DNA from 2 places in the Streptomyces shaanxiensis genome. Region 2 is predicted to be linked to the other one. Evidence: riboswitches for the same ligand, from Rfam matches in the RefSeq annotation. Region 2 holds a riboswitch; the other holds the start of a gene.
The links. A riboswitch is a leader RNA that binds a small molecule or an ion and turns the genes downstream of it on or off. The one in region 2 is predicted to bind glycine.

Region 1 (6,326 bases), on a different contig from region 2:
CGAGCGGGAGGCCAAGTCGGTGTCGGTCGAGGACACGTATGACGTGGACATTCATGACCGGGTCCGGGTGGGGCTGGAGGTGCAGCGGCTGGCCGACCGGTGTGTGCGGCGGTTGCGTGGGGCGGGGTTGTCCGGGCGGACGATCGTGCTGAAGGTGCGGCGGTACGACTTCTCCACGCTGACGCGGTCCGAGACGCTGCGGGGGCCTACGGATGATCCGGCGGTGGTGCGGGAGGCTGCGGCACGGTTGCTGGATGCCGTGGACACGACGGGGGGTGTGCGGCTGCTGGGGGTCGGGGTGAGTGGGCTGGCCGACTACACGCAGGAGGATCTGTTCGCGCAGGCGGCGGGGGAGCGGGGCGAGCACTTCGAGGAGGAGGGGGATCACGATGAGCCGGCGGAGGAGCGGGAGGTGGTGCCTGCCGGGCGGCGGTGGGCTGCGGGGCATGACGTGCGGCACGTCGAGTACGGGCATGGGTGGGTGCAGGGCAGTGGGCTGGGGCGGGTGACCGTGCGGTTCGAGACGCCTGAGTCCGAGCCGGGGCGGGTGCGGACGTTTCGGGTTGACGATCCGGGGTTGGAGGCGGCGGAGCCGTTGCCGTTGGTGTCGCGAAGACCCGGGGATTCGGGAGCGGGTGGTGGGGAGGGGGAGGAGGAAGGGGACTCCGGGGTGGCGCCTGCGGTGTCGGGCGGCTAGAGGGTGGGTCACTGAGGGTGCGGGTCGACTGCGAGTGTGGGTGCCCTGTGCCTGGATGTGTGTCGCGGGTTGTGGTTGCGCTGGAGGTGGGGACGCTCGCCCGCGCTTGCGGGGTGCCGCCTGCGCCCACCCGTGCCGCCCCAGCGGCACGACTGCCCGCAGGCTAGGTGAGTGGGTGGGTTCGGGTGCCGCGGGCTGGGTGAGCGGTGCGTCGGGTGGCTGGGGTCGGCTGTGTGAGGACGGCTGGAGGGCTCGGAGGGCCTGGATGCTCAGGTTGCGTGGCCGCAGGCGCTGTGGGCTCGGCTGCTCAAGGCTCCGTGGGCATGGCTCTTGCTGGCCCCGCGGGCTTCGGCTGTGTGGGGTGCCGTGGGATGGGCGGGGCTCTACATGGGCTGTGCGAGGTGGGGGACGTCGGCTGCGCGGGGATGGTGGTTGAGGTGGGTGAAGCGGCAGGGCTGTGGGGTGGTTGTGGGCCGAGACGGGCGTCGGGGCTGGGGGGATGGGCCTGTCAGGTGTCCTCCGTGCCTGCCAGGTTGCCGAAGTCTCGGTCCGGGATGGGGGGTGGAGGGGTCACGTCCAGGCCGTAGTGGTGGTAGAGCTGGAGTTCCTGTTCGGGGGAGAGGTGGCGGCCTACGCCGAAGTCGGGGGCGTCCTTGATCAGGGCGCGCTCGAAGGGGACGTGGAGGGTGCCTTCCACGAGTTCGCTGGGCTCCAAGGGGACGAAGGCGTCTCGGGAGAACAGGCCGGTGCGTATCGCCGCCCATTCCGGTACTCCGGTCGCGTCGTCGAGATAGACCTCGTCGATGGTGCCGATCTTGGTGCCGTTGCGGTCGAAGGCCTTGCGGCCGATCAGATTGCGCGGATCGATGTCGGTCTGCACGGGCCCTCCACTTGGTCGCAACTCATACGTAAGCACTACGAAAGGGCAGATTGGTGAGCGCGGCCACTCGAAGGTTCGTGCGTTGACCCCGCTGGTAGGCTTGCTAGCGGCTGCTGACCCCGTGCGGGAGAGCTCTCCGGACACCATCCGGAGGCGCCGAAGGAGCAAATCCTCCCCGGAATCTCTCAGGCACACGTACCGCACGGACGAGGTCACTCTGGAAAGCAGGGCGGGTGTCGACGGCTTCCGCTCTCACCGACGGTGAAAGCCGGGAGCCCTTGGGTGACCCGGTGAAGCTCTCAGGTTGAGATGACAGAGGGGGAGGCCGTCCGGGTACCCGCGCCGTGGTGCCCCTCGAAGGTCGTGTCAGACCAGGAGGCCTCCGCAATGACCGCCCATCGCATTCCGCTCTCCGAGCTCGAGCAGGGTATTCCCTTCGAGCAGCGTCATATCGGTCCTGATCATGAGGCTCGGGCCAAGATGCTCGCCCAGGTCGGATACGGCTCGCTCGACGAGCTCACCGCCGCCGCGGTGCCGGATGTGATCAAGAACGCTGACTCGCTCGATCTGCCGGGTGCGCGTACCGAGGCCGAGGTGCTGGCCGAGCTGCGGTCGCTCGCCGATCGCAATCAGGTGCTGGACTCGATGATCGGGCTCGGGTACTACGGGACGTTCACTCCGCCGGTCATTCTGCGGAATGTCATGGAGAACCCGGCCTGGTACACCGCCTACACGCCGTACCAGCCGGAGATCTCGCAGGGGCGGCTCGAAGCCCTGCTGAACTTCCAGACCATGGTGGCCGAACTCACCGGGCTGCCGACCTCGGGTGCCTCGCTGCTCGACGAGGGCACGGCCGCCGCCGAGGCCATGGCCCTGTCCCGGCGTATGGGCAAGAACAAGAAGGGCCTGTTCCTGGTCGATGCGGATGTCCTTCCGCAGACCATCGCCGTGATCGAGACCCGCGCCGAGCCGACCGGTGTGGAGGTCGTCGTCGCTGATCTCAGCGCTGGGATTCCGGCCGACGTCGCCTCGCGTGACATCAACGGCGTGCTCCTCCAGTACCCGGGCGCTTCCGGTGTCGTACGGGACATCAAGCCCGTCATCGAGCAGGCGCACGAGCTCGGTGCCCTCGTCACCGTCGCCGCCGATCTGCTCGCGCTCACGCTGCTGAAGTCCCCCGGTGAGTTGGGGGCGGACATCGCGGTCGGCACGACGCAGCGGTTCGGTGTGCCGATGGGCTTCGGTGGGCCGCACGCCGGCTACATGGCCGTGCACGAGAAGTTCGCGCGCAGCCTGCCCGGGCGGCTCGTGGGTGTGTCCGTGGACGCCGACGGGAACAAGGCGTACCGACTGGCCCTCCAGACGCGTGAGCAGCACATCCGCCGGGAGAAGGCGACCAGCAACATCTGTACCGCCCAGGTGCTGCTCGCCGTGATGGCCGGAATGTACGCCGTCTACCACGGGCCCGAGGGGCTGAAGGGCATCGCTCGGCGGACCCATCGGTATGCCTCCGTCCTTGCCGCGGGGCTTGCGGCGAGCGGGGTCGAGGTGGTGCACGGTGCCTACTTCGACACCTTGACCGTGCGGGTGCCCGCGAAGGCCGCCGAGGTCGTCGCCGCCGCCCGGCAGAACGGCGTCAACCTGCGTCTCGTCGACGCCGACCACGTGTCCATCGCCTGCGACGAGACCACCACGCGGGCCCAACTGGGCTCCGTATGGACGGCGTTCGGGGTCGAGGGCGACATCGAGGCGCTGGACGCGGCGGCCGCGGACGCGCTGCCGGGTGGGCTGCTGCGCGACGACGAGTACCTCACGCACCCCGTCTTCCACCAGCACCGCTCCGAGACGGCGATGCTGCGCTACCTGCGCAGGCTCGCCGACCGCGACTACGCGCTGGACCGCGGCATGATCCCGCTGGGCTCCTGCACGATGAAGCTCAACGCGACCACCGAGATGGAGCCGGTCACCTGGCCGGAGTTCGGGCAGCTGCACCCGTTCGCGCCCGCCGAGCAGGCGCAGGGCTATCTGACGCTCATCCGTGAGCTGGAGGAACGTCTCGCCGAGGTCACCGGCTACGACAACGTGTCGCTGCAGCCCAACGCCGGGTCGCAGGGTGAGCTGGCCGGGCTGCTCGCCGTGCGCGGGTACCACCGGGCCAACGGGGACGAGCAGCGGACCGTGTGTCTGATTCCGTCCTCGGCCCATGGCACCAACGCCGCCAGCGCCGTCATGGCCGGCATGAAGGTCGTCGTCGTGAAGACCGCCGACGACGGTGAGATCGACGTCGAGGACCTGCGGGCGAAGATCGAGCAGTACCGCGACGAACTGTCGGTGCTGATGATCACGTACCCGTCGACGCACGGTGTGTTCGAGGAGCACGTCGCCGAGATCTGCGCGCAGGTGCACGACGCGGGCGGGCAGGTGTACGTCGACGGCGCGAACCTCAACGCCCTTGTGGGGCTTGCCAAGCCCGGGCACTTCGGCGGTGACGTGTCCCACCTGAACCTGCACAAGACGTTCTGCATTCCGCACGGTGGCGGCGGTCCGGGCGTCGGGCCCGTCGCCGTGCGGGCGCACCTGGCGCCGTACCTGCCGAACCACCCGCTGCAGCCCGCCGCCGGGCCCGAGACGGGCGTCGGGCCGATCTCGGCCGCGCCTTGGGGCTCCGCCGGGATCCTGCCGATCTCGTGGGCGTACGTCCGGCTCATGGGTGGCGAGGGGCTCAAGCGGGCCACGCAGGTGGCGGTGCTGTCCGCCAACTACGTCGCCAAGCGGCTGGAGCCGCACTACCCGGTGCTCTACAACGGGCCGGGCGGGCTGGTCGCGCACGAGTGCATCATCGATCTGCGGCCGCTGACCAAGGCGACCGGGGTGAGCGTCGACGACGTGGCCAAGCGGCTCATCGACTACGGCTTCCACGCGCCGACGATGTCGTTCCCGGTGGCCGGGACGCTGATGATCGAGCCGACCGAGTCCGAGGACCTGGCCGAACTCGACCGGTTCTGCGAGGCGATGATCGCCATCCGCGCGGAGATCGAGAAGGTCGGGTCGGGCGAGTGGCCCGCCGACGACAACCCGCTGCGGAACGCTCCGCACACCGCCGGCGCGCTGGGCGGGGAGTGGGAGCACGCGTACGGCCGTGAGGAGGCCGTGTTCCCGGCCGGTGTGTCGGTGGCCGACAAGTACTGGCCCCCGGTGCGCCGGATCGACCAGGCCTTCGGTGACCGCAACCTCGTGTGCTCCTGCCCGCCGCTGGACGCGTACGAGGACTGACGTACCGACGTAGTCATCGAGGGGCTCCGCCTGTGCCGTACCTGGCCGGGCGGAGCCCCTCGTGCGTCACGCCGTCGTCAGTGCCACCTCTGTCGCCTTGACCAGCGCGACCACGGGGACTCCGGGGGACAGGGCGAGGTCGGTGGTGGCGTCCTTGGTGATGGCCGCGGTCAGGTCGGCGCCCTCCACGGCGATCTTGACCGATGCCATCGCGCCGCCCGTGGTGAGGGCGGTGATCGTGCCGGGGAGCTGGTTGCGGATGGACAGGCCCTTGACCGGGGCGGTGGCGAGGGAGATCTCCGTGGCCTTCACGAGGGCCTTCACGGCGGTGCCTTCGGCCAGGCCGAGGTCCTCGACGCTCTCCAGGGTGATCGCCGCGGTGAGGTCCTGGCCGCCGGAGAGGCGGATCTTGACCGTTGCCATGACCTCGCCGGGAGTGATGGCGGTGACGGTGCCGGAGAGCTGGTTGCGGATGCTCAGGCTCATGGGGGACGCCTCGCAGGGGGTAGGAGTTTGTGGCGTTTTGGGGTTGCGATTCCTACCGTAGTGGGCCCTCTTGTCCGGTTACGTGCGGTCGATGTGGACGTTCGTCGACTTCACGCGGGCGGTGGCCTCCATGCCGACCTCCAGGCCCAGTTCCTCGACCGCCTCGCGGGTGAGGAGGGAGACCAGCCGGTGCGGGCCTGCCTGGATCTCGACCTGGGCCGCCACGTCGCCGAGCTTGATCGCGGTGACGATGCCGGGGAAGGCGTTGCGGACCGAGGTGTACGAGGTCTCCTCCTCGCCGCTGCCGGACTTGGCGAGTTCGACCGAGAACGCGGCGAGGTCCTTGCCGTCGATGAGGCGCCGTCCGCTCTCGTCGCGGTGGGTCGCCACCCGGCCCGCGTCCGCCCAGCGGCGGGCGGTGTCGGGGCTGACACCCAGCAGCCGCGCCGCCTGGCCGATCGTGTAGGAGTGCATGGCGGTCACGATAGGGGTACGGGCCGGGAACTGCGGGCGGGGGGTTGGGCGTTGGATGTAACGCGATATGGCGTTAGTTCGGGTTGGTGGCGTGTGATCGGGGTGAGGGATGTCGGCTGGGCTGTCGTGTACGGGGCTGCGCGCTTCGGACGCGGACCGGGACCGTGTGGTGGACGCGCTGAACTCCGCGGCGGGGGACGGGCGGCTGACCATGGAGGAGCTGGACGAGCGGGTGAGTGCCGCCCTTTCCGCCCGCACCTTGGCCGAGCCGGCCGAGCTGATGCTGGATCTGCCGGCGGTGCCGGGCGGAGTCGAGGTCAAGGACGTGGTCCGCATCGAGCAGCAGGGCGGTTCGGTCGGATGGGGCGAGGGCATGCGGGGCGGCACCCTGAGGCTGGTCACCCGGCCGGGCGTCGTGGTGGACACCGACTCCCTGGTGGTCGAGTACGCCAAGGGCAAGGCGCGGCCGGCCGGTGACGCCGGCGCGCCGGTCGTGCTGGGGGTCGAGATCGCCGG
Region 2 (6,326 bases):
TCGTTGACGACCTTCGCCTGGGTCGCGGCCTGGACACCGGTACCACCCAGGTCGATCGCCGTACCGGCCTGGACGTCCTGGTCGATCGTCTCGGCGTTGACCTTGAGCTTGACGACGATCTTGTCCGGGTACTGCTTGCGCAGCGGGTCCGTCTTCGCGTCCCAGTTCTTGTTGCGGACGAGGACGGCCTGCTTGCCCTCCTCGTAGCTCTCGAACTGGTACGAGCCCGAGGAAACGATGCTCTTGACGTAGTCGATGCCCTTGTCCTTGGCCTGGGGCACCGGCGCGGTCTGCGGCGTCGCGACCAGGTAGTCGAACTCCTGGAAGGCACGGTTGAGCTTGAAGACGATCGTGGTGTCGTCCGGCGTCTCGATGGACTTCAGGCCCTCGGCGCTCTTGTCCTTGTAGGGGCCCTTGTACTTGTCGCCGCCCTCGAGGAACTGCTGGAAGTAGTTCGGGCCGAGGGAGAGCACGTCACGCGCGAAGTTGGAGCGCTCGACGGCGTACTTGACGTCCTTCGAGGTGATCGGCGTGCCGTCCTGGTACTTCAGGCCCGAACGCAGCTTGTACGTCCAGGTCTTGCCGCCGTCGCTGGGCTCACCGGGGCTCGCCGCGAGGTCCGGGACCAGCTCGTTGCCGGCCTCACCGGCGGCGGGCTTGAAGGTCATCAGCGGGCGGGCGTACAGCCGGCTGAGGTTGTACATGTACGCGTAGTACGTGTTGCCGGGGTCGAAGGAGTCCGGGACGTCCGAGTACTCGTACGTGACCGTCCCACCCTTCTGGGTGGAGGCGTTGACGACACCCTTGGTCGCTGCGTTGGCCCCAGCCGACTTGTTTCCGTTGTTGTCCGAGTTGTCATCGGCCTTGCTGCAAGCCGAAAGCAGCAAGCTCGCACTGCCGATGGCCGCGATCGCGGCCAGCGCTGACCTTCGCATGATGGTCTGCTTCCCCTCCATTGTTGGAAAACCTGTTGGACTCTCTGCGCGACCGCGGTTCAGCGGCTGCGCGGGTCGAGAGCGTCACGGAGACCGTCGCCGAGCAGATTGAACGCCAGCACGGTCACGAAGATGGCCAGACCAGGCACGATCATGAACTGGGGGTCGACCTGGTAGTAGTCGACCGCCTGGTTGATCATGCCGCCCCAGGACGCCTGCGGGGGCTGGATGCCGACGCCGAGGAAGCTCAGGGACGCCTCGAAGAGGATGTTGGTCGGGATGAGCAGCGTCGAATAGACGATGATCGGGCCCACGAGGTTCGGCAGCAGCTCCCGGAAGAGGATGTACGGCCCCTTGGCCCCCATCCCCCGGGAGGCGTCGACGAACTCCCGCTCGCGCAGGGCCAGCGTCTGGCCCCGGACGATACGGCCCAGATAAGGCCAGTTGAAGAAGCCGATGACGAAGATCAGCACGCTGATGTGCAGCGGCAGGCCTTCCAGCCCGAAGGCACCGCCCTGCAGGGTGGCGGAGATGGCGATCGCGAACAGCAGGAGAGGGAACGCCAGGAAGGTGTCCATCAGCCGGCTGATGATCGTGTCGACACGTCCGCCGTAGTAGCCGGCCACGACACCCAGGACGGCGCCGATCGTGTTGGACAGGATCGTGGCCCCGAAGGCGACGACCAGCGAGACCCAGGAGCCCTCCAGGATCCGGGTGGCGATGTCCCGGCCGAACTTCGGCTCCACACCGAGCGGGTGCTCCCAGCTCATGCCGCCGAAGTCACCCTTGGGCAGCGAGGTGTTGGGGTCGATCAGATCCTGGTTGAGGGCGTTGGGGTCCAGGCCGAACATCGCCTGGATGGGACGGGAGAGGATCGCGAGCAGGATCAGCAGGATCACGATGACCCCGCCGGCCACGGCAACCTTGTCCTTCTTGAAACGGGACCAGGCGATCTGCCCCAGGGAACGACCCTCGATCTGCCCCTTGTCGACGCCGACGAGTACAGCCTCCGGCTGTGCCTCTGCCTGCGCCCCAGTGGTCTCGATCGGTGCGGTCACAGTGACCTGACCCCTCTCGCCGGCGGTAACCGGCCTACACCCGCCGTGGATTACGGCTTTGTCGACTTGCGGTCGATCACAGGATCGACCGATCCCGTGTCTGGATGGGGAGTCTTCAGCGTCGTCGCGATCACCCGCCAGATCTGGCGAAGAAAGTATGCGCAACCGTGATGCAGACCTGGGGATTCCGTTATCCGAACAGTGGGTAGCGACCCCCGGACGCCGGACAGTTGAGACACAGCGGCAAAATCATTGACCTTCGCGACGATTCGCCGCCATCTACGCGCGAAGAAATATGGCCGTAACGTAAAGGCTGCGGTACGGCGTGGGAACGGCCGTGAAGATCCGCTTCCGCTCAGTAGCCCCCGCGGACCGGCGGATAGCCGTATCCGGCGGCGGGAGCCTGGGCGGGCGCCGCGTGTGCCTCGCGGTCGTAGAAGGGGCGGCCGTTCGCGCGCATCCACATGGCGACCGGGTCGCACTCGTCGGACATCGCCACGGTCGAGACGGGCAGCCCGTCCGGGACCGCGCCGATCGACTGCGACATCATCGAGCGCACCGAGTCCACGGCGGGCGGGCTGGTGTCGTACACGTCGAGCCCGATGGCGAGATACGGCGCACCGAGCGCCGGCTGCACCCAGGCACGGCGCAGGGCGCGAACGGCCGGGGTGCGGTGGGCGTTCTGCGCGAGCAGGGCGTAGAACTGCGGGATCTCGATCCCGGGTTCCGACAGCCGGAGGGGACCGGCGGGCTGGCGGTCCAGGCCGGTGGCGATGCGGCGCAGGTCGAGCCAGGGGATGCCGACGCCACCGCCCTGGGCGTGCGGGTTCAGCCACAGGCCGTAGTGGTCCGGGTAGAGGGTGCGGGCCACGTCGACTCCGTCGACGACCTCGTACGAGCGGTTCCAGCCGCTGGCCGACAGCTCCTGGGCGGAGGTGACGCACGGGGCGTAGCCGTAGCCCTCGACCTCCATGTTTCCGTACTGGGCGTCCGGGGAGCCGGCCTGGCCGTGCCACAGCAGCATCCAGATCTGGCCGGTGGACGGGGTCGCGAGCGCGCGCAGGAGGGCCTCGTAGGCGTCGTAGCGCCCGGGCGTCACCTGGCGCAGCATGTGCTCGACCTGTCCGGTCGAGGTCGTGCCGCTCGCGCTCACCTTTACCGCCCCTTCGGGAAACGTCGTGACTCCGTCGGCTTGGCCGACCGAGCGTCGTGACTCCGTCGATTTGAACCGACCGAGCTATGAGCCCAGCTTAGGCGCTCCGCCGGGAGAGCCGTGGAGAGCTCGGGACCTATTGTGGTCCGCGGGCTGCTGGTCGTGTGTGGCTTGTCGCGCCCACGCGGCGGAGCCGCACATGTATACAGCCCCGCGCCCCGTCAGGGCGCTGCCCCCTGAGGGACGTTACGAGTCCCGTTGATAGAAGGGGCGCACCTTTGCGCGCATCCAGTCGATCACCGGGTCCTGGGCGACGTCGAGGAGGACCAGGTTGACCGGCCACTGGACCGGGGTTCGGCCCAGGGTGCGGGCGAGGGCGTCCATGGGAGCGGCGCGCAAGTCGCCCTCCCATTGGGAGAGTTCGACGCCTATGAACATCACCGGCGCGGCCGTTTCGATCGCCGCGAGGCAGCGGCGGGCCGTGGCGACCACTCCGGTCGCCGCGAACTCGGCCGAGGCGGTCGCGAGGAAGTCGATCGGGTCTTCCTGCCAGTCGGGCTCGTAGAGCCTGACGCGGCCGCCGGTGGTGAGGCCGTCCAGCGGGGTGCGGCCCACGCGGCACAGCTCGGCCACCGCCGTCGGGGGCAGCGGGACGCCGACCACGCCGTCGGGGTTCACGGCGATGCCCACCTGCGGGGGCAGGCCACGGGCGAACTCGACCGCGGGGGCGATGGTGTACGACATGTGGGAGCCGACGACCTGGCGGAACTGTTCCTCGGAGCTGAAGACCGGGACGTACACCTGGCCCTCGATCTGCACCGTGGGCAGGTCCAGCGGGCCGCTGTGCGGGCCGCCGCCGTTGGGCAGGGGCACCCAGACGAAGCTGCGGCCCAGCACCTCGATGATCCGGCCGCCCGCCGAGGGCATGCCGAGGGAGGCCGAGAGCACCTCCTCCAGCTCGTTGCCGGGCCATCCGCCGTGCGGGTGGAGGTGTGCGTGTGCCGGGAAGTCCGCGGGGAGATCCGCTGCGAAGTCCATCTGAATGACCGCCTGCTGTGAACCACGTCTGTGGCTCGAAAGGCTATCGGGTGTCCGGCCCGCGCAGGTCCGCGACCGCGAGGTCCGCCAGGTTCGCGGCCGCGAGGTCCGCCAGGTCCGCGGCCGCGAGGTCCGCCAGGTCCGCGGCCGCTCAGCCCACGAACCCGATCCGGCGCAGTACGTCCGCCGCCGACCTGTCGATCAGCACCGCCGAGCCGCACCGCTGGGGCAGGTCGCCCTTCTCCACCGAGCGCAGCAGGCCGGAGGCCGCTCTGCGGTGGCGCAGGAAGGCGTAGCGCGAGACGCCTCGGCCGCGCTCGCGCTGGCCCTCCAGGGCCGTGTGCGGGGTGACGTCGAGCAGCAGCAGGTGCAGGGTGCCGCCGCGGCGGCGGGCCTCGCGGGCCAGCCAGCCGCGCACCCAGGCCTGCGTACCGCAGTCGTGCACGACGACGCCCGCGCCGGAGCGCAGGGCGCGGCGCAGTCCGGCGTAGTGCGCGAGGCGGACCAGGGGGCGGTAGAGGGGGTAGGGGAGGAAGCCGGGCATGCGGGCTTCCCAGCGGTCCCGGGTGTCCTGGGAGTCGATGCGGACGCCCTTCACGGTCCGCTTCATCAGCGTGGACTTGCCGCTGCCGGGCAGACCGGTGACCACGACGAGGTCCTTGGGGCCGAAGAGCAGGGCGTGCGGGCTGTGTCCGGAGCGCTCGCGCAGGTCGCGGACCACGGGGACCGGGCGCGCGTCGCGCGCCGCCCGGACGGGAGTCGTGGGCTGCTTCGGCAGCGCGAGGCCCGAGGTCGTGGCGTACGCCGTGGTCCTCTTCACCTTGATCGTCCTCCCCTGGAGCGGGTCACGAGTCCCATCCCCGTCGAGTGTAAAGAGAAGGTAATACCCGGCGTCTCTCGTTTCCGTTCTCTTACCGCAACAAGCCTGCTACAGGGTGCTGTATTTCCCTGTGGACCCTGTGTGACACCTGTACCCGACCCCCCTGCCGCGACGCCCGGATGCGTGCAATGATGTGCGCGCCAACTGCATACCGGCCGTTTGAATCCGCGCGGGAGAGTCCCCAGCAGCAGTGCGTCGCTGGGGCGCCGAAGGAGCAAGTCCCTCCCTTGAATCTCTCAGGCCCCGTTACCGCGCGGGCGAGGCACATCTGAAAAGCGGGCCGCTGCGTCTTCAGCGGCTCCACCCAAGGTGCAAGCCGTGACCTCGTCATACGCGGGTCATGGCGAACCTCTCAGGTTCCGATGACAGATGGGGAGGAACGACCTCGCCCGTGATGTCATGCCCTGGGAGACGACCGACCGATGAGCAGTACAGGAGAACTCCGTCACACCGCGCTCGATGCCCTGCATCGTTCGCTCGGCGCGACGATGACCGACTTCGCCGGCTGGGACATGCCGCTGCGCTACGGCTCCGAGCGCGACGAGCACAACGCCGTACGCACCAAGGCCGGCCTGTTCGACCTCTCGCACATGGGCGAGATCACGGTGACGGGGCCGGAGGCGGCCCAGCTGCTGAACCACGCCCTCGTCGGCAACATCGCCTCCGTCGGTGTCGGCCGCGCCCGCTACACCATGATCTGCCAGGCCGACGGCGGCATCCTCGACGACCTGATCGTCTACCGGCTCGCCGGGACCGACGCCGCTTCTTCCGAATACCTGGTCGTCGCCAACGCCTCCAACGCCCAGGTCGTCCTGGACGCGCTGACCGAGCGCGCCGCCGGCTTCGACGCCGAGGTCCGTGACGACCGGGACGCCTACGCACTGCTCGCCGTCCAGGGCCCCGAGTCCCCCGGCATCCTGAAGTCCCTCACCGACGCCGACCTGGACGGCCTGAAGTACTACGCCGGCCTGCCCGGCACCGTCGCCGGCGTCCCCGCGCTCATCGCGCGCACCGGCTACACCGGCGAGGACGGTTTCGAGCTGTTCGTGAAGCCGGAGCACGCCGTCGAGCTGTGGCAGGCGCTGACCAAGGCGGGCGAGGGCGTCGGCCTGGTCCCCTGCGGTCTCTCCTGCCGGGACACCCTGCGCCTCGAGGCGGGCATGCCGCTGTACGGCCATGAGCTGTCGACCTCCCTCACCCCCTTCGACGCCGGGCTCGGCCGGGTGGTGAAGTTCGAGAAGGAGGGCGACTTCGTCGGGCGC

Region 1: linked by a shared signal. The riboswitch ahead of gcvP (aminomethyl-transferring glycine dehydrogenase) and the one ahead of gcvT (glycine cleavage system aminomethyltransferase GcvT) in region 2 are both predicted to bind glycine.

What each region holds. Positions count from the first base shown of each region.
Region 1 is NZ_BAAAZY010000033.1:9,758-16,083, forward strand. Features, by position in the region: gene ABD932_RS41580 (DNA polymerase IV) at 1-697, shown strand, start outside; gene ABD932_RS41585 (PRC-barrel domain-containing protein) at 1,206-1,577, opposite strand; glycine riboswitch at 1,692-1,788, shown strand; gene gcvP (aminomethyl-transferring glycine dehydrogenase) at 1,965-4,850, shown strand; gene ABD932_RS41595 (TOBE domain-containing protein) at 4,917-5,336, opposite strand; gene ABD932_RS41600 (TOBE domain-containing protein) at 5,415-5,810, opposite strand; gene ABD932_RS41605 (DUF1707 SHOCT-like domain-containing protein) at 5,920-6,326, shown strand, end outside.
Region 2 is NZ_BAAAZY010000019.1:349,320-355,645, forward strand. Features, by position in the region: gene ABD932_RS32105 (ABC transporter substrate-binding protein) at 1-935, opposite strand, end outside; gene ABD932_RS32110 (ABC transporter permease) at 995-1,993, opposite strand; gene ABD932_RS32115 (enhanced serine sensitivity protein SseB C-terminal domain-containing protein) at 2,349-3,146, opposite strand; gene ABD932_RS32120 (enhanced serine sensitivity protein SseB) at 3,393-4,184, opposite strand; gene ABD932_RS32125 (AAA family ATPase) at 4,336-5,010, opposite strand; glycine riboswitch at 5,225-5,326, shown strand; glycine riboswitch at 5,327-5,443, shown strand; gene gcvT (glycine cleavage system aminomethyltransferase GcvT) at 5,487-6,326, shown strand, end outside.